4 regions of the Paenibacillus sp. FSL K6-1122 genome follow, and region 2 is predicted to be linked to each of the others. Evidence: riboswitches for the same ligand, from Rfam matches in the RefSeq annotation. Region 2 holds a riboswitch; each other region holds the start of a gene.
What was found. A riboswitch is a leader RNA that binds a small molecule or an ion and turns the genes downstream of it on or off. The one in region 2 is predicted to bind thiamine pyrophosphate.

Region 1 (8,372 bases), 3.4 Mb from region 2:
TGTAGAAATGAACCGAGGAGCTACATACGAAGAAGTCTCCAAAGCGTTACAGCAGTTATCTCCAGTTCAGTTAGACCATGATACCCAGAATGAGACCATCACGCGCATTATGCAGAAACTTGAGGTGTATAACAAGCAATATGTACGCTGGTGGGAAATGATTATAGCCATTCTCATGGGTGCAGCGGGGTACTACATGCCCGTATGGCTCATGTTATTTCAGCGGAAAATGCGAAGGTTGGATATGCGACATGAAATCTATCAATTCCAGACAGTGATTTCCATTTTGCGTGAGATGGACCGTATGTCAGTTGAAGAGATATTGGAATGGCTTAATCGATTTGCCGTCATTTTCAAGCGCCCGCTGCAAAAATGTTTGTTGCATTTTGAACATGGACCAGAGCTTGCACTTGAACAATTAAAGGAAGAGGCGGGCTTGCCCGAGTTCCAGCGACTGGTTGATAAATTGCAGCTTGCCCTTGGAAAAATCTCAATACGTGAAGCCTTCGATGATCTTGAGAGCATGATGGCATTCTATTTTGAACAACGCAAGCAGGAATACAGCAAAATGATAGATGTCAAAGCATCATGGGGGAGAACCATTGGATTTACACCTATGTACGCCCTTATCTTTTTGTATCTGGTTATTCCATTGGTCGGTATGAGCTTCTTACAGATGAGCATTTATTATGAGCAAATTCAGAAACTGTAGCACAATTCATCTGTGTGACAGTCTGAAATAGTTTAATAACTTATAACTTGGGAGGATTTATCATGAACAATGCATCAAGCGCTTTAAAGGTGGCAGCAGGGATATTCTTAACAATCGCTTTGATCACAATTGTAGTTCTGTTGTTTATTTCGGCTCAGGAGGCAACCAAGACGGCCCAGAACAATTTTGCTGATATCCAAACCGAGTTGTCCCAGGCTGCATTTACGGTATATGACGGAACAACCATCAGTGGATCACAGGTAACGAATGCGCTGCGTAAATATGCGGACAAGGACCAGTTCGGTATTCAAGTTATTACAGGTAAAAATAAAGCGGGTCAATGGTACGGCAATCAATTAAACATTTCACAGGATCTCAATAATGCGGACTACGGCTCGGTTATTGCACCCGACGATAAAGTGGGGATTATTAACCAGACCATGAGTGAAAAAGAAAATCAATATGTCAATCCAAGTGGTAAATTCAAAGCCATTATCGTAAAAGACCGTTCGAACGTGGTAAGAGGGCTGATCTTCCAGCAATCCTGACAGGAGTTGGTTTAACATGTCAAGGAATACACAGCATCTCATGTTGTTTTGTACGGCGGTTGTCCTGTTTGTGACAGCCTGCCTGTACGGGCAACAGAATGTTAAGATTTTATCAGCGGCCTTGAACGACAGAGTACAGACAACAGCAGGCATGGAAGGTCGGCTGACAACAACACTGCATACCACCAATCTGTATCAGTATAGTGGAGCGGGAGTGTTGCATACCGTTAGACAGATGACAGGCACAGGCATTCCTGTGGAGGTAGATGGAACTTCGTATGTGATCGATCCACTTGTCAGCAAAACAGCGACGATTCCTGTCCAGCTCGATGCCACCTACAGACCAGAGTTTATACGAAATGAAACTGGAGAACTGCTCAAGATTGTTTTTTGGAAGGAGGCGAGTGTGAATTGATTAATGCCGCATCCAAGCTGCTTGCCGTATTGCTCGCAGTCCTTCTGCTCTATGTGTACCCAGCTGCTGAAACAGCCGATCGGCAGGATGATATAGCACGTATGACGGCTGTTCAGAATGTAACACGTTTTGTTGATGCTGTCCGAACGAAAGGGTATATTTCACCTCGAATGTTGGCTGATTTTGAGGAGCAACTGGCCCAGACGGGCAATGTGTATGATGTGTCGATGGAACATTTACATAAGAAATATGTACCTCACTATATAGACCCGATGGACAATAACAGTTTTAACGGGACCTATGAAGTGGTGCAGGATGGATATTATGCAGCTCAGATTCGAGAAAGACTATTCCCATCCTCAGGTGTGATACCGGTTGATGATCCTGGCCGAAGATATACGTTGACGACAGGGGATTTTTTCACCGTGACGCTCCAAAATACAAATCGTACACCTTCCATGCTCATTCGTGAATGGTTGAGTGGCACGGTTCAGGCTTCAGCAGTATTTGTAACATACGGAGGTATGGTCCTCAATGAAGATTACTGAGCTTTCCATTGTATTCGTGCTGATCTTTTTCCCGCTCTTCTGGATCATCTCACTCCATACGCAAGATGCCGAGGAGGCTCAATATCTTGGCCAACGATACAGATCTGCACTTCAAACTGCAGTCATGGATGCAGGTGCAGTGATGCATCAAAATGAGAAGCAAAATGATGAAGCAGGTTATGATTCAACCAAGTTTGTTAAAGCGGACAAAGAGCTTGCCTTGTTGACATTTACGCAGACGATGGCTTTGAATATGGGGATTCAGAATGATCCTGCAGCTATTCGAAACATGTTTAATTACATTCCTGCCGTGGTTATTCTGGATTATGATGGCTATTATATGTTGTCCACAGAAACAGAGTTGACAGGTAACCGTGAAGATTCTTTAAGGCAAGTGTGGAGTCCCAAGAAACCTTATACATATTCAGATTCTAATGGTAACAGTATTAACTTTACACTGGACGACTACGTATATGCCTTTGACGCAAGCGCAGGGAAATGGATTGAGGGATTCCAAAAAGAACTGGCCTCAAGCACACAGATTCCTTTACTTCAGAATACCAGCGTATTTGAGCAAGTTAGACAAAGCCGGATTGTGACTGCTGTTCAGGATGATCTGGCTGATGTGATTAACCGCCATAATGAGTTTGCCAGAAAGAACGGTATTTCCTATACGTTTACGATGCCCCTGATTGCGCAGGAAGATTGGTACAACTCCATTAACGATACAGGGATTATGGCCTTTATCCAAGGTATAGGTGTGGGTGACCAAAAGATCAACAATTATGCGATCGGTGGAGGCAGACTTGTGAAGAAAACGGCCATCGTAGGTGGGGTAGATCCTTTAACGGGTATCAAGTACTATTACCCCTCCACATGTGGTAATGGTTACCGTGCTGAAGAGGTGTTTACAGACGCAAGACAAGCAGCTGCACAAGGCTATTTTGAATATAAATGCTCTAATCGTTAGGGTAGCCTGTATGATAAAATCATGTAAGAGGTTCCTGAACTGTTTACATTACTTTCAGAAAAGACGGGACCTGTGCTAGAATAGGGTTTCGGAACAATAACAAAAGTAATGTCTAATAGATAGGAGCAACCTCATCTTATGAGTTTATTGTCAGTAGAGAACGTAAGTCACAATTTTGGAGATCGCACGTTATTTAAAAATGTATCGTTTCGTTTACTTGCCGGAGAGCGCGTAGGACTTGTTGGTGCCAATGGTGTGGGTAAATCCACATTAATGAACATCCTTACCGGTAAATTGCTTAAAGATAGTGGAAAAGTGGAATGGACACCTAAGGTCCGTTATGGATATCTGGATCAGCACACGAAGCTTACCCCAGGCAAAACCATTCGTGACGTTCTTAAAGATGCATTCCTTCCGTTGCTTGAATTAGAAAAAGAAATGATGAATATAACGGACCAGATGGCAGATGCAGATCCAGATAAGCTGGAGCAGTTGCTGGAAGAGATGGGCGATATTCAGGAACAACTGGAACAGGGCGACTTTTATCTGATTGACGTAAAAGTGGAAGAGATGGCCAATGGACTTGGTTTGTCCGCAATTGGTCTGGATCGGGATGTCGCAGCTCTAAGTGGTGGACAACGTACCAAGGTGCTTCTGGCCAAGCTTCTGCTTGAGAAACCTACAGCTCTTTTGCTGGATGAGCCGACCAACTATCTGGATGTAGAACACATTGAATGGTTGTCACGTTACCTGAAGGACTACCCTCATGCGTTTCTTTTAATCTCCCATGACACGGAATTCATGAATGAAGTCGTAAATGTCATTTATCATTTGGAATTTGCCAAATTAACGAGATATGCAGCGAACTATAACAAGTTCCTCGAGATGGCTGATATGAATAAAGCCCAGCATATTGATGCGTACGAGAAGCAGCAAGAGTACATCAAGAAGCAGGAAGATTTCATTCAGCGTAACAAGGCACGTGCTTCAACTTCTGGTCGAGCGAAGAGCCGGGAGAAGCAACTGGACAGAATTGAACGTATTGATCGTCCAGATGAAGCGGCCAAACCAACGTTCAAATTCAAGGATGCCCGCGCGAGCAGCAAAACGGTCTTTGAGGGCATTGATTTTGAAATTGGATATACGTATCCTTTGCTGCCTAAAATGACAATGACAATTGAACGTGGTGAAAAAATTGCCATCGTAGGTTGTAATGGTGTGGGTAAATCAACACTGCTGAAAACCATCCTGGGAAAAATATCTCCACTCAGTGGAAAGACTTTCTTGGGAGATTATCTCGAAACGGCCTATTTTGAGCAGGAAGTTCGTGCTGGGAATATCACGCCGATTGAGGATGTGTGGAATGAGTTTTCACATTTGACCCAAAATGAAGTCCGGGGTCATCTCGCTCGTTGCGGGTTGAAAAATGAGCACATTACCCGTCCGCTTAACATGCTGAGTGGTGGAGAGCAAGCCAAGGTTCGTCTATGCAAACTTTTGATGCGTGAAAGCAACTGGATTCTATTCGATGAGCCGACGAACCATTTGGATGTCACAGCTAAAGCTGAGTTACAGCGTGCCTTGCAAGAATTCAAGGGAACGGTGTTGCTGGTATCTCATGAACCTGATTTCTACGAGGGTTGGGTTACCAAAACATGGAATGTTGAAGAATGGTCTGAGAAAAACTAGACAATTCAAGCAACGCTTAATAGAAATGAACGGTGACAAAAAAATCCTTCTATGGTAACATAGGCTACAACTTCATATGAACACTAGGGGGGCCGCACGATGTGGCTGAGATGGAAGAATGCGATTCCGGACCCTTTGCACCTGATCTGGATCATACCAGCGTAGGGAAGTGGCGAGCGCGTTTCAGTGAATGACGTGAGCAAACGGCAATTCGAAAGAATTCAACCGTCTTGCTTAGTAAATTGAAACATGCAGTTGCGTGTATAACGTTATGGCTATAAGGTCTATAGCTTTATTGCACGAAATGAACTGTATGTATCAGTCAGTCATCTGGTCCTATAATTAATACGCAGCCACTCCCCTACGGGAGTGGCTTTTTTGTGTTTTCATAGCATTCACGCATGGAAGGAGATGAAAAGTACGGTAATTTCTCATGAACGTGTACACGGATCATTTGAACTGCATGTTGTATCTACGGGTGTAGGGAATCAAGCATCTTTTGTAAAAGCTGCAAAGGACGTTTGGCCATGGGTGGACTACATCCATATACGAGAGAAACAACTCTCGTGGCAACAAAAGATCGGTTGGGCTGAAAGTCTGCGTGGTGTTGGCGTTCCGTCTTGTCGCATCGTTATCAATGGTTCAGAACTGCCACCACAGAATGACATCTATGGCGGTGTACATTGGGGGCAAGAGGCTATACGTAACTACAACCCTGCTGTTATAAGCAATGTCCAGCGACTTCGTCTGGGTGTATCTGTTCATTCAAACGATGAGGCAAAAATCGCTGAAGAACGGGGAGCCGATTACCTTTTCTTCGGGCATGTCTACTCAACCAACAGTAAGCCTGATCTTGAACCAAGAGGATTATATGCTCTGGCTGAAGTGTGCTCTGGTGTCTCCATTCCTGTCATGGCGATTGGGGGCATCGAACCGGGAAACATTCACGCTATTCGCTCTGCAGGCGCACAGGGAGTCGCTGTGATTTCGAATGTATGGGCGAGCGATTCCCCGGATCGGGCCGCTGAATCATTAAGGCAGGCTATCGTTGCTACAGAAAGTTTGAGCCGCTGAATCAAGGAGATGAGAGGATGAAAAAGATCATTACTGATAGACCGGATAAGATTTATGCAGAAACGATTATTGTAGGCGGAGGCGTTGTTGGATGTGCCATTGCGTATGAGCTTGCTTCCCGTGGACAGGATGTGCTGTTACTGGAGCGTTCGGCGATTGCAGGAGGGACTTCTTGCGCAGCGGCTGGGATGCTGGCAGCAGACAGTGAGGATTTTGCTCATCCTTTGATGGCTAAGCTCGCCAGGCAGAGCAGGCAGTTACTTATCGAGCAACAGGTGCTAATGGCTACACTCAGTGAGGTAGAGACTGGTCTGCAACGCCAGGGATTCCTAACTCCTTTTTGTTCATACAGTGAATTAAGTAGTTATAAGGACAATCGGAAGTCTGCGTTGTCTGCTTCTGCTGATGAGGTGTGGTGGGACCGTTCCGTTGTGCAACAGGAGGCATCATGGCTTAACAGAGATACGTATGGAGCCTACTACAGACCTTACGAGAGTGAGATTCTTCCTGTCCATCTAACGAAGGCATATGCTGAATCCGCTCAAGCATTGGGAGCACGGGTTATGGAGGACATACAGGATATACGTGTGCAAGCAAACGAACACGGTGTGCAGGGGATCACCACATCGATCGGTGAGATGAAATGCAAACATGTCATTATAGCGGCTGGATTACAGAGTGAAGAGTTGATGAGACATGTGAATCTGAGCTTGCCTGTGTGGTCGGTAAAAGGTGAAATAGCCGCCGTTCAGTTCTCAGATGAACATGCAGGGTACAGACCTGATAGAACGGTGTATGCAGAGGATATCTATATTGTTCCCAAAGCCAATGGAGAGGTTTGGCTTGGGGCAACCAGTCTGCCAGGCAGAACGGATTTGAACGTTTCTGTACAGGGTGTTCAGAAGCTGCTAACAGCGGCTACCCACTGGGTGCCTGGGATGAAGGAAGCACAATTTATACGAGCGTGGGCAGGCGTAAGGCCGGCAACTCCCGATGGACTGCCTTATATAGGTGCTTGCAAGAGTATTCCCGGGTTGTTCGCCGCCTTTGGACATTACCGCAACGGTATCTTGCTTAGTGCGATAACAGGCAGGCTTATCGCTGAGTTGCTCGCTGGCAAAAGCTCAGAAGAACTCGGAATTGAGGCGCTGAGCCCTGAGCGATTGAACAGAAAGGGAGTGGTGCAGTGAATATCATCGTTAATGGTCAACGGATGGAGATTGAAGACAGATTGAATCGTGTGGATAAATTACTCCAATCTTTTGATTTGCAAGTCAAGACTGTAGTTGTAGAGCTGAACAAGCATATTTTAACGCGTGAGTATCATGAAACGACGGCATTAAGAGAAGGTGATCGAATCGAGATTGTACATTTTGTAGGAGGCGGTTGATAATGTTGAACATTGGTAAATATACGTTTGAGTCCAGATTGTTGCTTGGAACAGGTAAGTTTTCGGATCTGGAAGTGCAAAGTCAGGCTGTGGAAGCATCTGAAACGGAAGTTTTAACCTTTGCTGTTCGTCGTCTGAATCTGGAAGAGCGTAACCAGAAGCATTTCCTGGATACGTTGGATCTGGATAAATACACACTTCTTCCGAATACGGCAGGGGCTTTCACTGCGGAAGAGGCGGTGCGGATTGCCGAGCTTGCGCGGGCTTCAGGACTTTGTGATATGATAAAAGTCGAAGTCATCGGAGATGGAATGACGTTACTCCCAGATCCGATTGAAACGTACAAGGCTTGCGAAATTTTGCTGGAAAAGGGCTTCACGGTATTGCCTTATATTTCGGATGATGTCATTCTGGCCAAAAGGCTACAATTACTTGGCGTACATGCTGTAATGCCTGGCGCTTCTCCCATCGGAGCTGGTAGAGGTATCATCAATCCCTATAACCTTGAGATCATCATTGAGCAGGCCGTTGTACCTGTAATTGTGGATGCAGGATTGCGCTCCCCAAAAGATGCTGCTTATGCGATGGAACTTGGTGCCGATGGCGTATTGTTAAATACAGCCGTATCCGGATCAGGGGATCCAGTGAGCATGGCTAAAGCGATGCGATTGGGGGTAGAAGCGGGTAGATTGGCATATGAGGCAGGCATGATTCCCGTAAAGCGTTATGCAGCAGCCAGTAGTCCGGTGGAAGGAATGGTTCATACATGACAGATCAATTAACATCTTCCGAGCAGGCCGATCGTTATTCCAGACAGGAACGGTACGCGTCACTTGGTAAGGAAGGCCAGGCCAGATTAAAGGGCAGCAGAGTTTTAATTGTAGGCGCTGGCGCACTTGGAACAGGAATTGCAGAAACGTTAGTTCGTTCAGGAGTCGGACACTTAACGATTGTGGATCGTGATTATGTGGAGTGGAGTAACCTGCAGCGGCAGCAATTATATGTAGAACAGGACGCGCTTGAGCG
Region 2 (8,372 bases):
TCCCTGTAGTGACGTATCAGGGGGCAAGCGGCGGGATTGGTCTGGCAGAGGGTTACCGTCTGGATCGAAACGTATTAACAGACAAGGACCTCGCTTCCATCGTCACTGCACTACGCAGTGTATCCACTTCCCATGCTAATGCGGCGCGTGAGCTTCTGGTCGAAAAACTCAGCAGTATCGTCCCTGAATCCAAAAATGACGATTTTCAGGCCAATACCAATCGATTCATCGTGGATTATTCAACTTGGACACATCCCGAAGCGCTGAAAATCAAGCTTGAACTTATCGAACAGGGTATGGATCAATTACGCCCCGTAACCTTTACCTACTGCAGTGCGGAAGGTATCCATACTCATCGAACCGCCGACCCTCATACCATCGTACTCAAAAAGCATTCCTGGTATCTGTATGCTTTTTGTCACGAGCGGAATCAATTTCGCATGTTCAAGCTTGTGCGCATGCAAGATGTCACACTTGCTAATGAGCACTTCGAGCGTAAAGTCATCAACCCACAGGACAGACCCTGGCAACAGGAATGGAGCCGTCCGGACAATCAAGCTAGGTTAACCTTGAAATTCCATGCTCGAGTCCGTCATATTGCGGAAGAATGGTTTGGGATCGAGAACGTCATGCCTGATGGGACTGGGTATTATATCAGCCAAGTTGCTTTTCCCGAGGATAGCTGGTTATATGGGTTCATTCTGGGCTTCGGCGCGGACGTTGAAGTATTGGAACCTCAGCATATTCGGGATGAAATCTGCCGTATCGCCGAGCAAATTGTACAAAATTATATACCCCCAACTCAAACCTGACAGACAGCTGTCCAGTTCCTCCTCGTATACTTCAGATATATTCAATCTCTACATATATGAGGAGGAACTAATCATGAACGTTACTGTATGTCAAAGCTGCGGCATGCCGCTCACAACCCCTTCCCAATTCGGAACGGAAGCAGATGGAAGCACAACCCGTGAGTATTGTATCTATTGTTACAAAGAGGGCAAGTTTGAGCAGCCCGGTATGTCACTTGAAGGCATGACGGAGATGTGCACTGCCATTCTGAAGGACGAAGGCATGGATGAGGAATCCGCTGGTTCGATGCTGCGTAACCAGCTTCCTTTTTTGAAACGTTGGCGCACAAATACCACGGATCAACACACAGAATCTCTGGCTGAAAACTCTACTGCTTCCGCTAATCCTGGTCAGGTAACAACAGAGCATTCGTTCTCTGCCCAGCCCGTTCGTTATGTCACGCTCCCTGGCAAACGTCTTGCCGGCGTATCCGCCCGCACAACCAACGCCATTGAGATCAGTGGCAAAGGTTGTATTCAGGGACTCTGGAACAATTATTTTGCCTCAGAGCACCTCCCTGCACCTGAAGTTGTTCGCTATGGTTGTTACACGGATTACACCGATGGGATAACCGGAGAATACACCATACTGGTAGGGCATGAGGTCAGTCCGAACGAATCGTTGCCTGAGGGATTGGACGACATTTTACTCCCTCCTGCAACTTACGCCATATTCACTTCCAGAAAAGGACCGATGGCAGAGGTTGTTGGCGAAGCTTGGGGAGCCGTGTGGGCATGGGATAAACAAAGCGATCGTACGTTCACCGGGGATTTTGAATTATATGATGAACGCAGCCTGAATCCCGAAAGTGTACAAGTGGATATATACATCGCTGTTCGCCAAAGTAGATAAAACCAACACGATACCACCTCAGACAGAATCAAAGTTTCATCGCATCCTTCTTCATATCAAGCAAGCTGCCGGGTTCGCTCGGCAGTTTTTTTGTTATATCCGGAACTACATTATCCCCTAAACAACCCGACCATGGTACCAAGTTAGTTAGCATGCTTTGCATCATTTAACCAGATAATATGCCTCATATGCGGGTACCATTGACTTCCTTAAAATTGGGACTATTCACATAACAACCGATTCGATCCTCCCATATCAAACCTTTCATATTAGGTCCTTTACTCCTGAATTTCCCTAAAAACGTTTACATCTCCTTAAAACCGGGTAAAATCACTACAATCCAATTGGAATTACGCTTTAAACTCTTTTATTTCGTCTAACAAGTCACATGTACCTATATGCGCACCTGGCATGGTAACCAGTCGAAATACATAATCCAAAAAAACGCATCAAAGGAGGAACCAAGATGATCCGCATGCCTATTCAGCAAATGATCCCGTACCATCACCAATATCCGCGCAACACGGCGACCACTGCTCCTAAAAAGGAGAATGAGAACACTCAAGGTCTATCCTTTCATGAAATTCTGCAACAAAAAATGGCGAAGAAAAATGCTTCTCCTTCCCTTAGATAAAAATGGACACCGGACCGACCCTAGTTGAGTCAGGTTATCAACCGTCTTTCCGCAGCTTGGCGGAAGGGCGGTTATTGGCGTTGAGCCATAAACGACTGTACAGTTCTCAGGCATGTTTCTATAATGGTTTAAATATCTAAAAGATCCATGACATATACGAACTGTTAAAGGGGACTTAGCACATGACCACCATTGGTTGTTTTCACGCTCATTATTCCAACATCGCCTTAATTGAAGAGACGCTTGCTCCTTATGAAGTTGAATTGGTCCATTACGTCGATCCAGGTCTGGACCGTCTTAAACATGACGCTGACTTTTCCGAGGTCATTATTCACGAGAAGGTAGCCCAGACGCTCCAATGGATCGCTGAGTGTCATGCCGATGCCATTCTGGTCACCTGCACCCTGTTTGCGACAGTACTGGAGCAGGAAGCCATACAGGTCCCTGTGCCTGTGATCGGCATAGATGATCCGTTATTGCAGGAGATGCGGCGAGTACCAGGAGATTACATAATATCATTCACCAACCCGGCAACTATTGAAGGAACGATGGCACGGTTGAATCAGGCATTACAGCAAGAGGATGAGAATGGGCAACTACACGTTGCCAAGACCTCTCAGACGGAAGCGGTGTGCATCCCTGGGACATTTGAGTTGATTATGCGTGGAGATCAGCAAGGGTATCTCGAAGCGGTACGAAAAGGCTTACAGCAGATTGCTGAGCAGTACCCGGGTAAAGCGGTAGTGGCGGCCCAACTGTCTATGGCTCCCGCTGCTGCACAGGTTACAATAGATCGCGGTATTCCAATCCATAGCCCGCTGGCATTGCTTGCAACGTATTTGGAGAAGGATTTGGGCTTGGCTCGACAGTAGCTGCATCAAACAATTAATTGATACAAATTGGATGTGCTCCTGTGATCTAGTTAAGAGTTAGTATAATAAATATAAGTATGTTTAATTTATTATTTACATAAATACATATTAATCCTAATTTATAAAATAATAATTAAATATACATAATTTAGGTATACAAACCTAGGGTTATATGATAAATTTATATTGTTATAATTTAACAAATTACTCAGAGGGTGAGGTTTTACATTGAAATTATTGCGTTTATCGAAGTTACTGTTGGTTTGCTGTCTATGCCTATTACTTATTCCTACCAGTGCTTTCGCTTCTGCAGAGAATAAAACTGTGAAATTGGATATAACTTTATTAAAGCAGGGTATTCCTTATGAAGTAATAGAATCCTGGAGCCCTGAGTTTAAGAAAAGTCTTTCGAAAGAAGATGGATCAATTGAAGTAGTGGCTCATGAAAAAGCCTCAGCACCTGAATTCAACGGAGAGGTTGGACCACTTGGAAATATCAAGGATGATCAATTTGACTATTATATAACCATAGTTCGAACTGATAATGTTAATAATCGTGAGCGGTTTATGGTTGCATTAACAGGAAAGTGGAAATCAATGCCTTTTTGGCGCTTATCTGATGCTTATGGCGCTTCTTTTGATAAAGAAATTTGGAGAACAGTTCCAGGTTCTGGGTATTATGAAGATAAAGTCAAGTATAGCGGAAACTCTACGTTTACAACTTTAGGAAGTGGACGTAATTTCTCATATACTGGTGAGAATGGTGTTGGATTCAATGCTGATCTCAAAGGGGGCATTATTATAACAGAACAGGTTGCCTCTGCCGTCTTTACAATAGAACATAAAAAGCAAGGAAATCAAAGTGGTCTATCTCAAATACAATCCAATTACTACCACATTAAAGGTACGGGCAGTGTAGGATTGAGTTTTGGAGCTCTAGAGGTTAGCTTCTCAGGCTCTGCTGATAATGATTCCAGAGGTACACTTAAAAATTTTAATTATTAATAAAGTCTTTGTTAAATATGTTTATGTAATATAAGGTAGAATAAATTTAAATTAACAAAAGAGAACGATATAAAAATCGTTCTCTTTTACACATTTCACTCAAAAAGAGAGGTGAATAAATTAATGCGATTTTTATATATTTTTATCTTGTTCCTAGTCGGTATGGGTTCTTCCGCACTTCTACATGCTAGTAATCTTAAACTTTCTGATGGCGTGCTGTTTGTCATCGCAGGTATCCTATTTCAGATTTGGCGTAAGTTGGATTGAATCCAAGAGTTACGGTGAAGCGGGTTTGGCCTTGTCCAAACATTAATCAATATTTATAATTTAAAGCTTCAAAAAACCTTCATCACTTGGCTCCCTTAGGAGCGTGTCCGATATTCCTCGGCTTTTTCCTGCATCCCGGCAGCTACAGCCTCATTCTCGGACAACCCTTTGTCTGCGGCAAAGGCACGAATGTCCTGCGTGATGCGCATGCTACAGAACTTTGGTCCACACATGGAGCAGAAATGAGCTTCTTTGGCCCCTTCTGCCGGCAGTGTCTCATCATGGTAGGACAGCGCACGTTCCGGGTCCAGCGACAGGTTGAACTGGTCCCGCCAGCGGAACTCGAAGCGTGCCTTGGACAATGCGTCATCGCGGCGCTGGGCACGTGGATGGCCTTTCGCCAGATCGGCGGCATGAGCTGCGATCTTGTAGGCGATGACCCCTTCCCGCACATCATCCTTGTTGGGCAGGCCCAAATGTTCTTTTGGCGTAACATAACAGAGCATGGACGTGCCGAACCAACCAATCATGGCCGCACCAATGGCGGATGTGATGTGATCGTAACCCGGGGCAATGTCGGTCGTCAGCGGCCCCAGCGTATAGAACGGTGCCTCTTTACAGATCTCCATCTGCAAGTCCACATTCTCTTTGATCTTATGCATCGGCACATGCCCCGGACCTTCGATCATCACCTGCACATCATGCTTCCATGCGATCTGCGTCAGTTCCCCGAGCGTAGCCAGTTCCGCCATCTGAGCTTCGTCATTCGCATCGTAGATACTACCTGGACGAAGTCCATCTCCCAGCGAAAACGCCACATCATACCTTTTCATAATCTCGCAGATTTCTTCAAAATGAATGTACAAAAAGTTCTCCTGATGATGCGCAAGGCACCATGCTGCCATAATGGACCCACCGCGAGATACAATGCCTGTCATCCGCTTGGCCGTCATAGGGATATAACGCAGCAATACACCTGCATGAATCGTAAAGTAGTCCACGCCCTGCTCTGCCTGCTCTATGAGTGTGTCACGGTACAACTCCCAAGTCAGCGCTTCCGCTTCGCCATTCACCTTTTCCAGCGCCTGATACAGCGGCACCGTACCAATCGGCACAGGTGAATTGCGGATAATCCATTCCCGGGTGGTATGAATGTTTTTGCCTGTGGATAGATCCATCACGGTATCCGATCCCCAGCGTACCGCCCAAGTCATCTTCTCCACCTCTTCCTCGATGGAGGAAGATACAGAAGAGTTGCCTATATTGGCATTGATCTTCACATGAAAATGACGACCAATCAACATCGGCTCACTCTCCGGGTGATTGATGTTGGACGGCAGGATGGCCCGTCCACTCGCCAGCTCCTGTCTTACAAATTCCGGTTCCACGCCTTCACGAATAGCGGCGAACTCCATCTCTGCCGTAATGACTCCCTGCCTCGCATAATGCATCTGAGTCACACAGCGTCCTGTCTGTGCTCGCAGCGGTTTGCCTCGTAATCCAGGGTACTCTTCGGCTCCAGCTCTCTTTCCTCCGGGCTTCAGTCCGTTATCCTCCGGTTTAACCGTACGGCCTTGATAAGCTTCAACATCGCCACGCTCTGTGATCCAGCGAGTGCGCAGGGCTGGCAAACCTGCGCGGATATCCGCATGAAATGCGGGATCGATCATCGGGCCGCTCGTATCGTAGACACGCAACGGTTCGTTATGCTCCACCCCTTGGGGAGTATTCGTGTCATGAAGGGCTATCTCACGCTCCGGTACAGCAATGTCCGGCCGTGAGCCCTGAATGTAGACTTTGCGGCTGCCCGGAAAGGGCTGGACCCGTCCGGCCGCCCCTGTTTCTTTTTCCACCTGCTGACCGTTATGTTCCTGTTCCATCGCTTGTTGTCCCGTTTGATTTCCTGTACTCATGTTCACTTGTCTCCTCCTCAGTGTTCGTCGCTTGTTTGGTTGGTTTCATCATTAGCTCGCTTACGTACCTGTCCCAAATCATGCGCAATGCAGAGAAGAAAGAGCGATCCTACACCAGACCAGGGGAGACACTTTTCATGTACAGTTAACAACAGACGGAGGCTGCCACAGATCATCGATCTATAAGACTTCCCTCCTCATCCAAGCCCACTTCCGCAGGTTATCGAAAAAGAAGCCCATAAAATCCGCGCTATATCGCCCGTTCCCTGTATATAAAAAAGCCGGTCCCCGAAGGAACCGACTTTTATGTCCATCACCAATAATGCACCTTTATGCAGCTCCTTAACGGAGCCCTACAAGGGTCACATCATGTGGTGGTTGTGGTCATATCGCCGATTACTTCCCTACGCTGGTATGATCCAGATCAGGTGCAAAGGGTCCGGAATCTCATGCGATTCCGTCTCAGTCCGGACAATTCGGACTCCCCCAGTAACGTTAATTAGTTGCAGCTTACATAAGCCGCCGTTCATATTCAATGAAGCTGGCCCCGCTGGGCCGTCCATTACAGAGTAGCGCAACCGGAACATAAAAACAACCTTTATATTCCAAATGATCAAACTCTATTGGAGAAAAAACTTACATCAACATCAGGATAACATGAGCCCCATTTGCGTAGCAGCATCCTTCAACACAGGTGCGTATTCATGCAATGTCTCCTGCGAAAGTCGGCTGACAGGTCCTGAGACCGAGAGGGCAGCTGCAATATTGCCTCTGCGATCCATAATCGGTACAGATACCGCGGCAGCTCCCGGCTCACGTTCCTCGTAACTTGTGGCATATCCGTTATCCCGGATATCTCCCATCTGCGCTAAATACACCGCGGGATCAATAAACACCGGCCATTCCGGCCCGTTCATCAGTTCTTCACGATCCTCGTCCGTGGCAAACGCCATCAGGACTTTGCTGGAAGCCCCCACAGACAGCGGGAGTCTAACACCAACGGGAGCAACTCGGCGGATCGCCTGATCACTTTGCACAGCCTGAATCCGTATCCGTTCACTGCCATCACGCAGGTACAGACTCACGGTCTCCCCCAATCGATCTCTCAGTCGCTCCATCGCAGGCAACAGCAGAATAGCGGGATCATCACTGCGGGACATATGAGCTGACAGCTCCCAGATTCGGATGCCAAGTCGGTACTTCTCTGTTGCTGCATCGCGGATCACGAACCCTCGATCCTCCAGCGTAGCCATCAAACGGTGGACTGTACTTTTGTGCAGGCCGATCTGGCTGGCAATTTCGGTGAGTCCCAGATCACTGCGTGTGGTAAAACATAATAATATATCCAGCGCCCGTTCCACAGCCCGGACGGTTAACTTGCGATCTTCCATGGCATAATGCCCTCCTCATGTTTCATCACATGAAACTTGGTTACATAAATTATATGAGAAACGGTCTCATCTGTAAACCAAAAAGAGCCAAAATCAAAATAGGCAAACGTGTAAATTTTTCCTTTTTATAAGACTTAATCCCCTGTAATTTACACACTAAGGTAATTTTACCCATATATCTTAAGAACTATATAACAATTGCGTAACAAATGCCCTCAATCAATTGACTTTGACTATATTGGAACATACGATAAAGATATATTACATTAAGATATCGCTCTGAAGCAGGCTCTGAAATCGACGCAATTCTCTTTTCATGTCGTTGTTATCTTCAACTGAACTTCAAAGGAGGGGCATTCATGTATCAATCATCCCAGAGCGAAGCCCCGCTGCAAACAAAAGTGTCCGATCTGCCCTCTTCCCTATCACCGAGGCTGATTCGGTTCAAACATATTATCGTAGCGTTGCTGCTCTCCGTTGTATTTTTTCTACTGTTTTGTTTTATCGCACTGCATGGTTATATCGCATGGGTATTATCCAATCCTACTGTAGCGCCGGTCTTCTCCAATCCGATGCAGGCCAAGAA
Region 3 (8,372 bases), 3.1 Mb from region 2:
TGCCATTGAACGATGGAAAAAAGGTGTAGCATTACAGAATCGCATGTTATGGGAGATCCAGAGGTTTCATCCTGTCGAGTTCGAACTGGGGGTTGAAGCTGTTCAGATGCTGAATCTAGAATTGGATATTGAACTGCCGGAGGAAGAAGCAGGGAATATCGCCTTTCATTTCGTGAATGCCCAAACACATGAGCAGAATATGGAGCGCACGGTGCAATCCGTTAAGATGTTAAAAGATATTTTTAACCTGATACAATACACCTTTGATATGCAATTGAACAAAAATTCCATTCATTATGTAAGACTTGTCACACATTTGCAATTCTTCATCCAGCGTTTACAAGAAGGACGTCTGGGCAATTCGGCGAAAGATTTTATATTTCAACACATGGTGAAGGAGCATCCGTTTGAATACAAATGCGCGGAGATGATTAAAACCTACGTGCAGAATATGCTGGATATCTCCATATCAAACGAGGAATTATTATATTTGATGATTCACATAGCTCGAATTGTGCAGGAGGATCAGGGTCACGAGGGACGATTATAAAACAAAGTTTATATGCCTGTTAGCAGACAGGAAAAAAGATACTTTCTAACGATGACCGTTTTCTCGTATTTTATCGGGAAACGGTCTTTTATTTTTGCAAATATGTAGCGGTTTTTTGATATCCCTTGCGAACGAACTCCAGCTTCCTAAACCCACATGAGATTACCAAGTGATAACATTTTATTGTAATTATTGTAAATTTGTTATATGTAAGCGTTATCCAAAGAGCTATAATCTATTTATCTGGATGTTAATCCGTTCAGAAATACTTAGACCAAATCAAGAGGAGGAATTGTATGAAACGGTTAGGTCAATGGAATATAACGGCCTTGGTTCTTGTGCTCGTACTCGCCATGCTTCCATTTACGAATGTCTCACATGCAGCCAAAGCAGTTACGGAAGTGGAGGGAGGTCATTTGAGTACAAACTTTGAAGACGGTACACTTCAGGGGTGGACTCCACGTACAGGTAACGAAAGGCTGACAGTGACACAGCAGGAAGCACACGAAGGTCAGTCCAGTATGCTGGTCGCCAACCGTGAGCGTTCCTATCATGGACCGATGTTATCCATGAAGGATCTGCTTAAGCGTAACCAAGAGTACGAAATTGCGGCATATGTAAGACTTACTCAGGAGCCCACCACGGATCAAACATTACAGCTCACCACATATAAAAAAACAACTGCCGAAAGCTGGAACCCAATCGGTAGCGTGAAAATTGCCAAAGCAGAATGGAATACATGGCACAAAATCACCGGAAAATTTCAGTATAGCGATGATCCCACTGAATTGAATTTGTTCATCGAAACACCCTACATCTCTGAAGATAGCGTAGATACGTTATCGTTCTATGTGGATGATGTATCATTTACTCTGGCCGAGCAACTGGAGATTGAAGAAGGGATTCGGTCTCTGAAAGACCTGTATCAAGATGATTTCCCCATTGGTGCAGCGGTGTATCGCTGGCAGTTGGAAGGCGCATATGGACAACTGCTCACAAAGCACTTTAACAGCTTGACCGCAACCTACGAGATGAAACCGAAGTACATGTCTCCTTCCGAAGGTGTTTATGAGTTCGAGGCAGCCGATCAATATGTTCAGTTCGCCGAGGAGCATGGTATGGGCGTACGCGCACATGCGTTGTTGTGGCATATTGATGCAGCAGAGTGGATGTTCAAGGATCCTCAGGGTAACCCTGCGAGTCGAGAATTACTACTTGCCCGGATTCAGGATTACGTTGAAACCGTCATGACCCGATACAAAGGTAAGATCTATGCCTGGGATGTGGTAAACGAGGCGATTGCGGATAGCAATGGTGATGCCAACGGTTTACGTAAAAGTCCCTTTTATGAACTAATTGGTCCGGATTATATTGAGAAAACCTATGAATTCGCTCGTGCAGCCGATCCGAATGCCAAATTATATTACAACGAATACTTCACGGAAATCTCTGAGAAAAGAGAGCATATGTATCAGTTGGTCAAACGACTGAAAGAGAAAGGGCTCATCGATGGTGTGGGTTTGCAATCCCACTATAACCTGGAATCCCCGCCCATCAAGGAAATTGAAAAAACGATCAGCATGTTCGCCGAACTTGGATTGGATATTCAGATCACGGAACTGGATGTGGATAGCGGAATTCCATTTGGTGAAGAGATGTCCGATGAAGTTGCAGTAAAGCAGGCGTATCGATATAAGGAACTGTTGGATTTGTACAAAAAACACAAAGACCACATTTCTTCAGTTACCTTATGGGGACTCCAAGATGAGAAGTCTTACAACAACCAGGCTATGCTGTTTGATTCAGCCCTGAAGGCCAAAAAGGCATACTGGGGACTCGTGGATGAATCCAGTTTGCCTGTGTTGACGCAGAGAGCCGTCTCACTTTCGGGTAAACCGGATATCAAAAAACAGACACAAGATCCGCTCTGGAACAAAGCGGTGTCTACTCCACTGAAGGGTGACTCTTCGGGATCAGCCAGTTTCCGCACTTTATGGGATCATAGTAACCTGTATATCCTCGTGGATGTACAGGATGCAAAGGCAGATGTGAATGACAGAGTAGATATCTTTGTTGATCTCAATAATGGCAAGACCACTTCATATGAAGCAGATGACCGACACGTAATCATTAAGCGGTCGGGCAAAGCTGAGGGTGTGGAGCAGCGTTCATATCGTGTACGCGAGACAAAAGCCGGATATCAGGTTGAATTGTCCATTCCGTGGGGTGGTATCCAAGTCGGATCAGAATATGAAGCCGGATTGGATATCCGTGTGACTGATGGCGGTTCAAGTGGGACACAACCTTATAATCCACTGTACTGGAATGATCGAACACAATCTCAGGAACAGGATACAAGCAAATACGGCGTGATTCAACTCGCCCCTATGCCCAAATCTGCACAAGCTGTGCAAGGGATTGTTCAGATTGATGGGAAGAAAGACACATCATGGAATAAGGCTGCACCATTTGAAGTAAAACGGTTGAACCAGAGCGAAGGTGCAGAGGCAGTGGCTCGCGCAATGTGGTCAGGTGAGTATCTATACCTGCTGATCGACGTCACTGATCCAAACATCATTACAGATAGTATCAACCCATGGGATCAGGATTCGGTTGAGATTTTCCTGGACGAGAATCACCAGCGCACACCGTATTTTCAATATGATGATGCCCAGTTCAGAATCAGTGCAGACAATGTGGGAACCTTTGCAGGGGGTGCCTCACCTGGACGCCTTGTAAGTGCTGTGAAGAAAACAAATAAAGGATATCTCGTAGAAGCCAGAATTCATTTACAATCATTGACGCCCAAAGCAGGAAATGTTCTCGGTTTCGAGCTCCAAATTAACGACAACCAGGGCGGAGGTAAGCAGAGCGTAGCCAAGTGGAATGATACGACCAATGAGAGCTGGAGAAATACTTCCCAGTACGGAATACTCACTTTTGTCGGAAAGAACAAACTCGGGCATTAAACCATCGGCAGTAGTTGCAAGAATAGAAACCATCATAACAGTGGCTGAAACTCAACCATTGTTGTGATGGTTTTCATCGTTTACATACGTCACCAAAGGTGATGAGGGGCGATACAATCTTCCTTGACTATATTTAACAGCCCTTGATATACTAAATGGATGTTATTTTATCTTTTATGGGAATAGGAAAGTAATCAACTACATACAACCGTTTGCGAGGGAGCCTTAACCGGCTGAGAGGGTGTTAAACCGACCTTACCTGATTTGGATAATGCCAACGTAGGGATGCAACGATGAAACACTGTACTTGGGTAGCTCATGCGAACCCCCTTGTTTTAGTGTATTTGTCTGCGAAACATCCATAGGATGTTTCGTTTTTTTGTTTTTAAATACGTACATTATGAATTGGAGGAACACATGTTGACTATTTCAGAGAGACTATATCAGGCAGCACAGCCTGTGTGGAAGGAATGTCTTGAGCATCCCTTTGTTAAAGGAATCGGAGATGGTTCCTTAACGGTTGAACAATTTCGTTATTATTTGCTGCAAGACTACTTGTACCTGTTCGATTATGCCCGCGTATTTGCACTAGGTATTGTCAAGTCGCACGACCCCAAATTGATGCAGTTTTTTAGTGAAAACGTAGATAACATCCTGAATGGTGAAATGAAAATTCATCGTTCTTATATGGAGCGATTAGGAATTACAGAGGATCATGTTTTCCAGGTAAAACCTGCCCTGAAAAATGCAGCCTATACTAACTATATGCTCTCTGTTTCCCATGCGGGTGGCATAGCAGAAGTACTTGTATCCATTCTGGCCTGCTCATGGAGCTATGCAGAGATTGGTCAAGTCCTTGCCCAAAAGCCAGGTGCAGCTGAGCATCCTTTTTACGGAGAGTGGATCACAGGATATGCTTCCTCTGAATACAACAGCAACAATCAATCCCTAGTGACGTTAACTGATAAGCTATTAGAAGGCTGTAGCGAGGGAACGTACCAACGGATGGAGGATATTTTCGTGATGTGCAGTCGCTTTGAGCTTGATTTTTGGGAAATGTCATGGAAGCTGGAGCCTTAAGTTCACTGTAGTCAATTAAAGTAGAGAGCAGCGGCCATAAACAGTCTCAGGATAGAAATAAGTAGAATACGTAAAGGAACGCTTGCAATAAGCGTGTTTCGTGACGATGCCAAAAAAAGGGCGGATAGTATCCGCCTTTTTTCATTGTTGAAATTCTTGACACAGGGACATTTTGTTCTCTGAAGTCTCTGGCTAAAATCAAAAAGGGTGTCAGGACGGAATGTTCATAGCAGTCTGAATGTTTTTCAGATCGAGCTGAATTTGCTCTGCAATATGGTAAGGGTGGTATAAACCATGCTGCACCATGTAATTTGATATCTTTTCATGAGAATCTATGGCTTCATCGAGCTGTTTCATCAAAATTTGTTTGATTTCGGGGGTGGCACATTCGGTCACAGCCATGGCGTAGTTTCTGACACCGCTCTTGGCGTTCATCAAAAAATCCATTGCGATCACGTCATCGGTCAGCGTATTAAGACCAGTCATGTGTTCTAATATTGGGTTCATTTTTTTATCTCCTATACAGTCGCTTTAGACAGCACTCCACCGAGCTCCTGAAGCTGCTGTTGTGATAAGATCGCATCTTGTTGCAAAATTTGCTTGAGCTCCGGGTCGGTTACCAGAGCTTGCATGGTCTTGGATTTAGTCATACAAACCGTCTTGAACGCAGCTATTTCATGTACCTCGAGAATCTCATGCAAAGCGTATGTGGAATCCATTCAGATTGTCCTCCCATGTATCTATTCATATTTAAGGCTTTAAGATGACTTTAATGCAATCGTCCGTTTTTGTATCGAACACTTCATAGCCCCGTTTGGCCTCGCTGAGCGGAATGACGTGCGTAACAATGTCGCCAGGGTCCACTTTGCCAGACGTAACCAACTCGTACATGTATGGCATGTAGTGAATGACCGGAGCTTGTCCGGAACGGATATTCACGTTTCGCTGCATGATATCACCGAGCGGGAATCCGTTATAACGTCCGCCGTATACCCCAGTGACTTGAATGGTGCCACCTTTGCGAACAGCCTGAGATGCAATGATAAATGCGCTCATGGTGCCGCCTTGCAGTTTCATACCGCTGGCTAGAAATTCAAGATCGCTCATCTTGCCGTCCATTCCTACCGCATCAATGACAACATCGGCGCCGCCTTTGGTCATTTCCTTGAGAGTGTTCCCAATATTCTTATCCTGTTCGAAGTTTACTATTTCCACATTGTTTGTTCGCTTCGCATGCTTTAAGCGGTAATCGACATAGTCGACGGCTATGACCCGCTTAGCTCCTTTCAGCCAGCAGAACTTCTGGGCTAGGAGTCCGACCGGGCCGCAGCCGAGCACAATGACCGTATCTCCATTTTTAACGCCGGCGTTATCTACGCTCCAGAATGCCGTCGTCATGGCATCGGCGATCAAGCTTAGCTTTTCGTCCGGTTGTTCGCAGTTTTCAGGGATCTTAAAGTGGGTAAAATTAGCAAATGGGACCCGTAAATACTCCGCTTGCCCGCCGGGATATCCGCCGGTCGTTCCGGAGTAGCCGAAATATGCGCCCATATCCCCGTGTTCGTTGGAATTGTCACATTGGCTTTCCAGCTGATTTTTGCAAAAAAAGCATTCTCCGCATGCGATGTTAAACGGGATGATTACGCGGTCGCCTTTTTTTACCTTGGTCACGCCAGGGCCCACTTCTTCTACGATCCCCATCGGCTCATGTCCGATGACATAGTTTTCCTGAAGGTTAGGGATCATCCCGTGAATAAGATGAAGGTCAGAACCGCAAATCGCGGTACTGGTGATCTTTACGATCATATCGTCCGGTTTCACAATCTTCGCATCCGGCACCTCTTTGACCACGACATTTTTAACCCCTTGATACGTTACCGCCTTCATGCTTTATGTCCTCCAATATGTTCATCTGGGGTCCGATCAAACATCCCTTTACGTGACGTATCACCCGGGAACAGATTCATCTGCCCGATCATCACCGTATTTTTCGCCGAAAGCTGATCGAGTTGGTACTGTTCGTTCAGCTCATAAGGATGAAACCATTTTTTGCGAATCATGAGCTCCGAAATTTCTTGGTGCATTGAAATTCCCTGCTTCAGATGAGTATGCAACAGGGCTCTTACATCCGGTGAAGCCGTTTCCGTCAGGGCGATGGACAAATTACGTACACCCTCCTTGGCACGAAGAAGGAAATCCATGGCAAAAGTCATATCTGCCATTTCCGGCATATTCAATGAATTAATCGGATCTAAATAATCGGTATTCATCTGAGTTCCCCTTAATGTGTTATAGGTGTCGGATTATTCGGAACGGGTGCTTGAAAAGGAGCTCTTGCGTAGATTGCTTGCAGCTCAGCAATCTGTTGTATGGATTGAATTACGTCTTTCTGCATTAATGCTTTTAGCTCTTGGTCAAAGACCAGGCCTTGCATAAGTTTCGACTTAGCGATGCAGAGCGTTTTGAAGTTTAACGCTTCATGCAGTTCCATCGATTCGTGCGGCGCTAGCGTTGGATTAGCCATTCAGAAATGATCCCCTCCTTTTTCATCAAGATTAGATTTTCCAATGCATCGGATCTTATACTAATATGGATCACCGGAGAGGTAAGATCCGAATATTCCCATACAGTCGCAGGGATATATACAAAATCTCAATCCCATACTTATTTCTGTTTAAATGAATGATCTTACTCATGGAAGGAGGAGTCACGGTGCCCAATAAAAACAAAATTGATCTAGCAACCGAAAACGCAAGAAAACCAGCAGAAGATGCACTTAACTCGAGTGGTAGTAATACGCTGGAGCAGCATGCATCTAACGCGGTTTCTAAGGTGCAGACGGCTTTAAATCAGGCAATAAGCTCGTTAAGTGAATCTAATGCGGCAACAAATTCACAAGCGTTGGAGATTGCCAGGCAGCAATTGACCCGAGCAGAGGAATTTTTAGATCAAGCGATAACTTCAGCCAATGCATTAGGTTTACCGGACCAACAATAAAACGGTTTTGGTACTGATAAGCTTGGCAAAGTTTTGCGTTGACGATCGGAAGAAGCATTTTTCCTAGAGCACATATAGTTAACGTCAACATGCTTCGGCTTACGCCGAAGTTTTTTTGTATTTTTAAATGTATCGGACAATTTCAAAATCGAGGTTAAAAAAGAATGATTAAGGGCCAGGCATTAGAAAAAGTCTTGAACATAATTATAGGTAATATCTATTCAACTATGTTGAGGAGGACATCATACAGCCTATGTTACCTATGGAAGAATATTTTGGTAAGTTAGAACTCGTTCATTCCTTTTACGGGGCTATGCCTACAGGCGTTAGTGTATCCGAAACCGGGCGTACCTTTATTTGCTTTCCAAAATGGGGAGATGACGTTAGATTTACGGTAGCGGAAATTGTTGATGGTCAGATGCAACCTTATCCTAATGAAGAAACGAATTTGATCAACCCATTGAATATCGTTATGTCCTTCATTAGTGTCCAGAGTGTTGTTGCAGATGGAAGGGGAACCCTGTGGGTACTGGACACGGCTGCACCAAATTTTTCAGAGCCTATTAAAGGAGGGGCAAAATTAGTCGCGGTAGATTTAGAAACAAATACAATTAGAAAAGTATATACATTTGCAGATGATGTAGTCTTGCCGACAACGTATCTAAATGATGTCCGATTTGACTTTCGTGTAGGAAAAGCAGGTTACGCATATATAACGGATTCTTCTTCCAATGGTCCAGGCGCTATTATCGTCGTAAATTTAGAAAACGGAAATG
Region 4 (8,372 bases), 300 kb from region 2:
TCAAATCTCTGTCCTACTCGAGCAGGGAATTGGGCAAGCTTTTTCCCCGTGTTCAGATCAAGCAGAAGCCACTGATTATCTAGTGATAGCCATCTTTCAGCATTCGTGGTTGCAAAGGGATCAAGACGTTCAATTCCACCAGTATATGGATCATTCCAAAATTGTTCTATGGTGGATCGTTTGCCCTTTAAGCTCCATACGGTTCGCCCTGATTGCGGATCGGCTGCAACCAGCTTATTCTTTTCCCAATACAACACATAGGGGTCATCTGCACTCTTGTTCAATAATTCATAACCTGTAGCCAGTTTTCGCGTCCACAATGTTTTTCCGTTTGCACTGTCCAGAACCGTTAACCAACTGTTGCTTGAGCTCTCAACAACCGGGTTATCCACAACCACAACGTTCTTAGCAGCGGTGATGCCATTTAGTCTAAAATTTTGCTTAGGAGTGTACGTCCACATGACCTTTCCGTTCTTCAAGTTCAGATGACGAATACGATCCACGTATTTTTTCTTATCAGGGTCATAATCGGTGTAGATTGTAACGTATTTGCGCTCTGCATCCACCTCTGCCTGCTGTCTTCCAAAACCCCCGTTAATCCCCCATAATTGCTGGCCGGAATGTCGGTCAAGGGCATATATGGAACCTTCGTAGTAACCTCCGCTAAATCCACCGTCATCGCCTTTCATCAGGAGCACGTCATCCGTGGCTGCTTGTAAAAAAGTGTAGTTAATATCCCCCTGGTTGGTCCATACCGGTTTCCAAGGGATTGTCGTTGGCAGTGTTGTGCCATACATTTTTGTCGTGAACCCATATTCATCGGCCCGACTGATGTTCCAATCAGAAACCACAACATTTCGTTCATCCTGTGGTAGATTCCAGCGTGTCCTGACCACCTTGCCATTCTTGTTGAATGTGACCAGAAATTGTGCATCTTCCCGCTCATATCTCCAGGTCTGCCCAATACTCATTGCATAACCAGTATCATTCAAATTGCTTGAACTCTCTTTCCAATCCGGTTCGCCTAACCACCCAGCCACTTGTTTGGAGGTGATTGCATTGTTCAGCTTCATATCTGTCAGATGGCGTATAACCGAAGTTGGTAGCGATGCATCCTGTTGGAACCAACCATCCGCCACATTCATCCGCTGTTCTATAGCCTGTGCCTTGATCCAGAAGAGTCCTGGCCGATACGTGAAGGATTCTTTATTCCAGACTCGTGGGGCAATGGAGACGCCATACCATCCTTTCCACTTTGCAACAATAACTGCCTTATCCGTTAGCGCTTTCTCAAAAGACCAGCTTGTAGAACTATCTGGAGCCAGATAAAGCTTACTGCCTGATTGGAGTGTGAAGCTTTGGGGAGCTGTTTCCGTCATGCTTCTGCTCTCCTTCAGGGCATACCAACTTGGCAGCCAAAAGTCTCCATGATCGGTTGACTTAAGCTGCACCCACTCACCTCGAACCGTGGCCAACGTATACTTTTCGTTTTTTGTTGTATAGTATTCAATCCCCAGCTGGTCAGCAGCCACACTGCCGTCCCTTCTGTTTTTGAACAGAGGGATGTCATTAATAAGCGTAACGGTGTCTCCTTGTTTGTAAGCTAACTTTGCAGTTAAGACTTGGGAACTTGCCCCCAATGCTTGTGGCGTTGTAGTCAAAGCTTGTCCTTCAAGGGCGACCATTTTGGAATCCAGCAGCATCCAGCCCGTCAACAGCACAGCTGATAATCCAGTCATGGTAATCCATTTGTACCCCGTTCTCTGCCAGTCAGGACCCGTCTTCACTCTCGTTCATCCCCATCCATTAGAAGTTATTTCCAATAGAGACGCTGCAAACAGGAAAAAGTTACCGGTTACCTCAATATATTTCTCTCTATCTCCCCGTATTACCTTACATCCACCATCGTAGCATGATAAGGAAAGGTAACCCCGATGTAATAAGCAGCTGTTAAGGTGAGCATATAATAAAATACAAACCACAGATCAGCTCGCGAATAGCCAATCTGAATGTAATACGTGCGGCTCGCGCCATCTGTGAACCCTTTCGCTTCCATCGCTACCGCCATTCGCTGTGCACGGCGAATACTCTGTGCCAGCAGCGGAATAGCGTAACGCTTGAGTGTACCATACACATTCCAGCGAGAGCCGCGTTGCTGTGTTCCACGAATACGAATCGCATAACGGAGCGTCTGGAATTCATCCAGCAAAATGGGGATCATGCGCATCGCGGCCAGAAAGCTATAGGCATATTTTGCGGGAAGCCGCCACTGCTGCATCAGGGAATAAAACAGTCTCACAGGCTTGGTCGTAAGACCAAAGAGTAACCCTGCCGCGGCCATAGTCAGCGAGCGAAAACCCAAGTGTAGACCGCGATAGAAACTCTCTTCGGTTATGTGGATCAATCCCCACTTATACCATGTGGTTTGGCCCTTACCAAACATCATCATACCTGTAGACGTGGAGATAAACACCAGAATGAATGGTGATGCGTACAGCATCAATCTATACCATGGATGACCTGTCCAGCACAGTAACAGCATCATCGCCAACGCAACGTTGGTCATTACATTCAGATTGTGAATGAGGATAACGATGACAAACATCATCGTCAGAGTGATCATCTTTAATCCCGGATTGACGTTATGAAGCCAGGTTTCACGGTGAGGAAACGACAGTTGCATCAGATAACCTCCCCTCACTTACCGTCCAGATTCGGGTGCAATATCTTTTTACAATTTCACGATCATGGGTAACCATAACAATGGCTGTTCCCTCTCTCCGCAATTGCTCCAGCTGTGCTAACATGGCAAACGTATTGCGGGCATCCTGTCCAAAAGTAGGTTCATCCAACAGCAGTATTCGCTGCTCTCTCACCAGTGCAGAGGCAACGCTTAAGCGTCGTTTCTGCCCCATCGATAATTGATAGGGATGACGCTCGGACAGGTCGATTAGTCCAAATTGATTCAACATATGATCAGTCCTGACAAGTCTTTCTTCCGTTGTATGCCTGCCCCCCAGTAATGAGAATTCCACTTCTTCCGCGACCGTGTTGGTCACAAATTGAAACTCCGGGTTCTGAAATACAAACGCAATTCGATCTGCAAGCTGCTCCGTTTTGCCAGAAGGCTGACCTTCCACCTCATAATGACCTGTTGTTTTCAGGATATTCATCAGAGATAACAACAATGAACTCTTGCCAGCTCCATTAGTTCCGACAATACCAATCCAATCCCCATGCCATACTTTGGCCTGTTCTACCTGAATGAAGGGTGTTTTCCCACGCCATCCGGTGAACTGCTGCAAGTCCAGTGCAGGCTGATAGCCGGGTGATACAGGCGATAAGGGTGAGACATGAGATATGGGGGATATACCCGGTGTATCCGATAAGCCAGACGATTGCTGTGCTTCCAAACTTGAGATGCCGTGATCCACACACACTTGAAGCTCTCCAGAAGCACTTCCCTCTTCTTGCTTAGCTGCCTGCTCGTGCTCATCCCACACACCCGGATACCAGATTCCATAAGCCTTCAGCTTTTCCCGTTCATGAGTAAATACCTGCTGTGCTGGCCCATCCGCCACAATCTTTCCTTCAGGTGATAACACAATGATGCGGTCGACCATATCCACAATCTCGTTTATTTTGTGTTCAACGATGATGATTGTTTTGTCACTGGCGATCCGTCTGACCGTATCCCACACCTGGGAAGTCCCCTCATCATCCAGCAGTGCAGTGGGTTCATCCAAAAACAATACCTCCGGGTCCATGGCAAGCATCGAAGCAATCGCAAGACGCTGCTTCATCCCCTGAGACATGGACTGGATCAATACACGATTCTGTTCAAAGGATGACCCCACTTGTTTCAGATAATATTCAATCAGAGCAGGCATCTCTTCACGCGGAATATTTCGGTTTTCCAGAACAAATGCGATCTCTTCATCTGTAAATGACATACAGAACTGGGTATCCGGATCTTGAAAGACCACTCCTGCTTTGGCGGGAACCTGAATATCATCACATTTCATCGGAATCTCAACCGAACGTGGTATCAGACCGCTCAGAATTTGCAATAACGTTGATTTACCGGAGCCACTCGGGCCAAGCAACAGCACTTTCTCTCCTTGACGCACAGAAAGAGACAAGCCTTGAAATACCAAGGCTTTCTCTCCCGGGAACTTGCATCTTAGATTCGTCACACTTACCGCTTGCGAATTCCCCTCTCCGCTCATCTAATCCAGCGCCTCATAATCTTGTTTGGATACCGGTCTGAGCGAACGCGTTACACCAGTCAGTTCCAATGCTTTGGCGAGATAATAAGCGAACACTCCAGCAATTAAGATGCTTCCAATGAAGCGGAATCCGATAAATAACGTGTAGTTCCAGGCCGAGAGTGAATCAATATACCCGTACTGGTAATCCAGCAAAAGCGAAGCCGCTGCGGCTCCTATGGCTGCAAGACAGGTGACAAACAGATTGGTTTTGCGATACAAAAATGCTGCGAAGAATATCTCGGCTCCCAATCCTTGCAACAGACCGTATACAAGTGTGGACATGCCCCATTCACTACCCAGAAAAGCACTTACCGTTGATGCCGCAACTTCGGCAAGAATAGCCACGCCTGGTTTACGAATGATAACAAAAGCAAACGTGCCCGCCATAAACCACATGCCGTAGATCATCTGCTCCGCATGAACGCCAAATGGTTTCATCAAGTCATATGTAGGTCCCCATATCTTGTAAATCACCCCAAACACTACTGCGATCACGATGGTTACCAGAATATCCGTTAGTTTCAATCGCTTGTTGCCTGCTGTTGTTGCCATGTTCTCTACGTCCTTCCTTTGTTCCCTGTGGGGGTTATCAAAATAAACGAAAAAGCCTCCCCGGTTCCGGGCAGGCCTCACGCACAGTGGACAATCTTCACAATGATGTATTGGATGGATGTCGGAAATACGGAATATCAACCAGCCCCCCTCCGCCCTGGCAGATACACCACCACAGTTCAAAGAGGTCTGTTGTTCATCCACGTTCATTCCCACAATTCACCCTTACATATCGCAAATCCATGTTCTCTACGCTGGCATTACCCAGATCAGATGTACGGTCAGCAGCACAAGGCCACTCTCTCAGCCCAACTTCATTGAGCTCCCGGTTCACTTATTTCATTGCTTCTAATGTACATCAGATGGGTATTTGTGGCAATCCCTAGAAAAATCATCATGCTTCATTTGGGGTAACAGGGGAAAGTATCTGATGGTTCACTTTCCATAATATGAAACATTTAGGTTATGTAGTCCGTCTTAAACATTAGAAGGGAGATTGATAGTGATGAAAGATTACAATTCTGTTTGGCAGCTTAAAACATGGAAAATGGTCCTTGCCGCTTCGATACTCACCGCAGGCACGGCACCTGCCTTACTCTCATCCACTGTGGCGGAAGCCGCAACAACTAAACCTAAACCGACAGCTTATATTAACAATGTTCAAGCTCAATATGATGTTGTCATACGGCAGGGTATTACGTACGTGGCATTGACGGAGCTTCAATTCCTCGGCAACTATACGTTTGGTTACAATAACAAAACAAAAGAGATCAGCATTAGCACAGGCAGCGATAAGTATGTCCTTACACCTAACAGCAAAACAATGAAGAAAAACGGTCAGAATGCGACATTATCCTCAGCGCCGATTCTGGTGAATGGTAAAGCGATGCTTCCGCTCCGTGCCATCGGTGAAGCTTTTGGTGCCAAGGTGCAGTGGAACCAGAAGGCCAAGGAAGCCTACATTTACACTACCGATGCTACGATTGTAAAAGAATATAACAGTTCCGATCTGACTGTGGCGCGTGAAGCCGCACTGCATCTGCCACGCTTCTCTGAACTGGGACAAGCACGTCTGGACATTCGCAATCCTTTGGGTCCGGTGGATTCATCCATTGAATACATCTTTGAGCAAGGTAAAAAAGATCGTTTCTTCGTTGTTGAGGATAACGATCTGATCAGTTATTATATCCTTAAAAATGGAAGTGCACTGCTACAATGGCAGGCTAACATCAGCAAAAATGCCGGAACCATCGGTGACCTGTTCTTTATTAAAAACAAAGCCGTTGCTGAAGCAGGGACTCGTCCTTCCGTAGCAGGTCAAACACTCGTATCATTTAAGTACTCTCGCATGCTTGAAGAAACCTCTTACGAAATCATGAACAAATTGGGCTCTATTGATACCGGTTCTGTTGTCCCCGAGAAAGGCAAAGTCATCGTTGAAGTTCCGGGAGAGCAATAATTTGAGCATCCTCTATAAAACATTGCTCAGCAGAACTATACTATGACATCTGCATTACAAAGAGCGTCCCACAAAGTCATTGTAACAATGACCTTGGAACGCTCTTTTTGGCGTTATATTTTAACTTCAAATTACAAGCAGAGCTTAAACTTTTACCAACTCCAGCGATTCAATCTTCTGTCTAATATTGCGTGTTCCCAGACTGGCTCGTTTTCCCTGAAGCAAACCCCTTGAACAACGTTGGTACTTTGGAATAACGGGTATTCGTAATTTTCCCTTGTGATGTGCTGCTGTCTGTACGCATAATCGAATCTTTCACATTGGAAATGTTGGAGTTATCCAGCGTCATGTTAACTGCGAAGGAAGTTCCACCATTTTGGCGAACCAGTTTGCCAATATCATCTGCACGGAAATTTTTGATGTTAATTGTTCCAGCTGCATTCATCTGGAACACTTTATCATAAGCCTTATACGCTGCCCCACCGGTAATGTTAACCGTTCCGGCAGACTTCAATGTCAGTGCATCCTCGCCCACGTCCTGCCAGACCACATTCGATATATTACAGTTGCCATAACAGTGAACACCATCAGCAGCTGGTGATCCAATGTTTACGTTTTTGAGCGTGGCCCCTGCCTCCAGACGGAAGACTGGCTTCTGATTTTCTGCTTGAGATCCGTCGCCCAGTGTGGAAGGATTAGCTACAAATGTTTTGCCTTGACCATCATAGGTCGTGCCCTTTGGAACCACAATGGTTGAATTTACAACCGTAGGCGCAGCCGCAGCCGGAACTGCACCAAATATAGAAGCAACCAAACCAGCGGACAGTAACAACGTCAACATTTTTTTCATAACTTTATTCCTCCCTTATTCTCTCGTTTTTTGGTAGTGTACAGCCTGGGCTTGTACTGGAAGATCGTCAGAGGTGCACCTCTGTCCGATCTACAACCTAATCTTACCAAATAAGGGAGGTAACTAGAATAATCATTAGATCAGATATATCATGACAACGCACAATCCCTGTCATATCGGCATTTTTTGCATATCAGGTTTCTCAAACAATATGCTGATATCAACCTCTGGTATGCTCATTTGTAACGTATGTACCCCTCACTTAATCCCCAATAACAAAGAAAGACCACTACATTTGTCTCCAAATGTGTGATCTTGAATGTCTTCTGGCTTGCTGATATAAAATATCAGGCTCCAAATCTCTGACGATAACCGCACTTTCTACACAACTCTTCTACAGCTTCGCGTTTGGAGAAGCCATATACCAGATTGTTCGCTCGCTCACCCTCAATAATCTCCGAGAATGACTTCTCGTGCACATTACCCAGGTTAATCACACCCTCGCCATCGAGACAGCATGGAACCACCGTTCCATCTACAAGCACAGCTGCCTGACCGCGAAGTGCATGGCAAAAGCCTTTACCGTCATCTTCAGGCGCATCCAGACTTGGCCACTGGAACTCATGGTCCTGATTCAGGTATACATTCGGGGCAATTTTGACCCCACTGCCTGGAACTACTTTTTCCTCAATGCGGAAGTCGAGATTGAATTCACGTTCCAATACTTCAAGGGTCTCCCGATTTCGATTCATCTGAGCATTTGTGAAGTTATCCTGCGTCAGATTCCAAAGTCGGAATGAGATGATGACATTGTGCTTAACGGCCTCGTGTACAAAGGACAAAATATGACGCAGATACCCGTCACGATCTGTTGAACCTTCATGCCCATCGAAGCTGTGCAGGGAGAAATTCATCTGCCGCAGCGCCGGTTTGCCAAGCAATTTATGCTGAGTCTTGGGCAGCAGTGTACCATTCGTTGTAATGTTCACCTTGAGTCCCTTCTCATGTGCGGAATCGAGCAACAGATCTATTTTGGGATGCAACAAGGGTTCACCTTTGACATGTAGATAAATATGATTGGTGTGTGGTTTAACTTGATCCAGTATATTGTTGAAGACTTCAGGGTCAATGAATCCTTTGGCACGCTGTGTCTGCGGACAGAAGCTGCATGCCAGATTGCAGATACTCGTGATCTCAATATATACTTTTTTGAACGTTTTCAACTCGGGTCCCCATTCTG

Region 1: it holds a riboswitch for thiamine pyrophosphate, as region 2 does, so the genes downstream of both, NSQ20_RS18910 (thiamine phosphate synthase) here and thiC (phosphomethylpyrimidine synthase ThiC) in region 2, are expected to answer to the same signal.
Region 3: it holds a riboswitch for thiamine pyrophosphate, as region 2 does, so the genes downstream of both, tenA (thiaminase II) here and thiC (phosphomethylpyrimidine synthase ThiC) in region 2, are expected to answer to the same signal.
Region 4: it holds a riboswitch for thiamine pyrophosphate, as region 2 does, so the genes downstream of both, NSQ20_RS04720 (ECF transporter S component) here and thiC (phosphomethylpyrimidine synthase ThiC) in region 2, are expected to answer to the same signal.

Annotation. Positions count from the first base shown of each region.
Region 1 is NZ_CP150272.1:4,192,775-4,201,146, reverse strand. It holds gene NSQ20_RS18940 (hypothetical protein) at 1-712, shown strand, start outside; gene NSQ20_RS18935 (hypothetical protein) at 775-1,260, shown strand; gene NSQ20_RS18930 (hypothetical protein) at 1,277-1,675, shown strand; gene NSQ20_RS18925 (hypothetical protein) at 1,672-2,223, shown strand; gene NSQ20_RS18920 (hypothetical protein) at 2,210-3,193, shown strand; gene NSQ20_RS18915 (ABC-F family ATP-binding cassette domain-containing protein) at 3,332-4,882, shown strand; TPP riboswitch at 4,958-5,067, shown strand; gene NSQ20_RS18910 (thiamine phosphate synthase) at 5,294-5,956, shown strand; gene thiO (glycine oxidase ThiO) at 5,974-7,146, shown strand; gene thiS (sulfur carrier protein ThiS) at 7,143-7,346, shown strand; gene NSQ20_RS18895 (thiazole synthase) at 7,349-8,116, shown strand; gene NSQ20_RS18890 (ThiF family adenylyltransferase) at 8,113-8,372, shown strand, end outside.
Region 2 is NZ_CP150272.1:748,835-757,206, reverse strand. It holds gene NSQ20_RS03500 (YafY family protein) at 1-812, shown strand, start outside; gene NSQ20_RS03495 (zinc ribbon domain-containing protein) at 886-1,704, shown strand; gene NSQ20_RS03490 (hypothetical protein) at 2,171-2,338, shown strand; gene NSQ20_RS03485 (hypothetical protein) at 2,521-3,210, shown strand; gene NSQ20_RS03480 (hypothetical protein) at 3,439-4,215, shown strand; gene thiC (phosphomethylpyrimidine synthase ThiC) at 4,578-6,362, opposite strand; TPP riboswitch at 6,780-6,893, opposite strand; gene NSQ20_RS03470 (IclR family transcriptional regulator) at 7,043-7,786, opposite strand; gene NSQ20_RS03465 (alpha/beta hydrolase) at 8,146-8,372, shown strand, end outside.
Region 3 is NZ_CP150272.1:3,834,855-3,843,226, forward strand. It holds gene NSQ20_RS17320 (PRD domain-containing protein) at 1-550, shown strand, start outside; gene NSQ20_RS17325 (endo-1,4-beta-xylanase) at 847-3,519, shown strand; TPP riboswitch at 3,726-3,823, shown strand; gene tenA (thiaminase II) at 3,937-4,599, shown strand; gene NSQ20_RS17335 (spore coat protein) at 4,810-5,106, opposite strand; gene NSQ20_RS17340 (hypothetical protein) at 5,118-5,318, opposite strand; gene NSQ20_RS17345 (zinc-dependent alcohol dehydrogenase) at 5,350-6,486, opposite strand; gene NSQ20_RS17350 (spore coat protein) at 6,483-6,869, opposite strand; gene NSQ20_RS17355 (hypothetical protein) at 6,881-7,123, opposite strand; gene NSQ20_RS17360 (hypothetical protein) at 7,312-7,596, shown strand; gene NSQ20_RS17365 (L-dopachrome tautomerase-related protein) at 7,850-8,372, shown strand, end outside.
Region 4 is NZ_CP150272.1:1,049,496-1,057,867, reverse strand. It holds gene NSQ20_RS04735 (PQQ-binding-like beta-propeller repeat protein) at 1-1,787, opposite strand, end outside; gene NSQ20_RS04730 (energy-coupling factor transporter transmembrane component T) at 1,889-2,683, opposite strand; gene NSQ20_RS04725 (ABC transporter ATP-binding protein) at 2,658-4,229, opposite strand; gene NSQ20_RS04720 (ECF transporter S component) at 4,230-4,823, opposite strand; TPP riboswitch at 5,053-5,163, opposite strand; gene NSQ20_RS04715 (copper amine oxidase N-terminal domain-containing protein) at 5,329-6,282, shown strand; gene NSQ20_RS04710 (pectate lyase) at 6,464-7,132, opposite strand; gene NSQ20_RS04705 (radical SAM/SPASM domain-containing protein) at 7,480-8,355, opposite strand.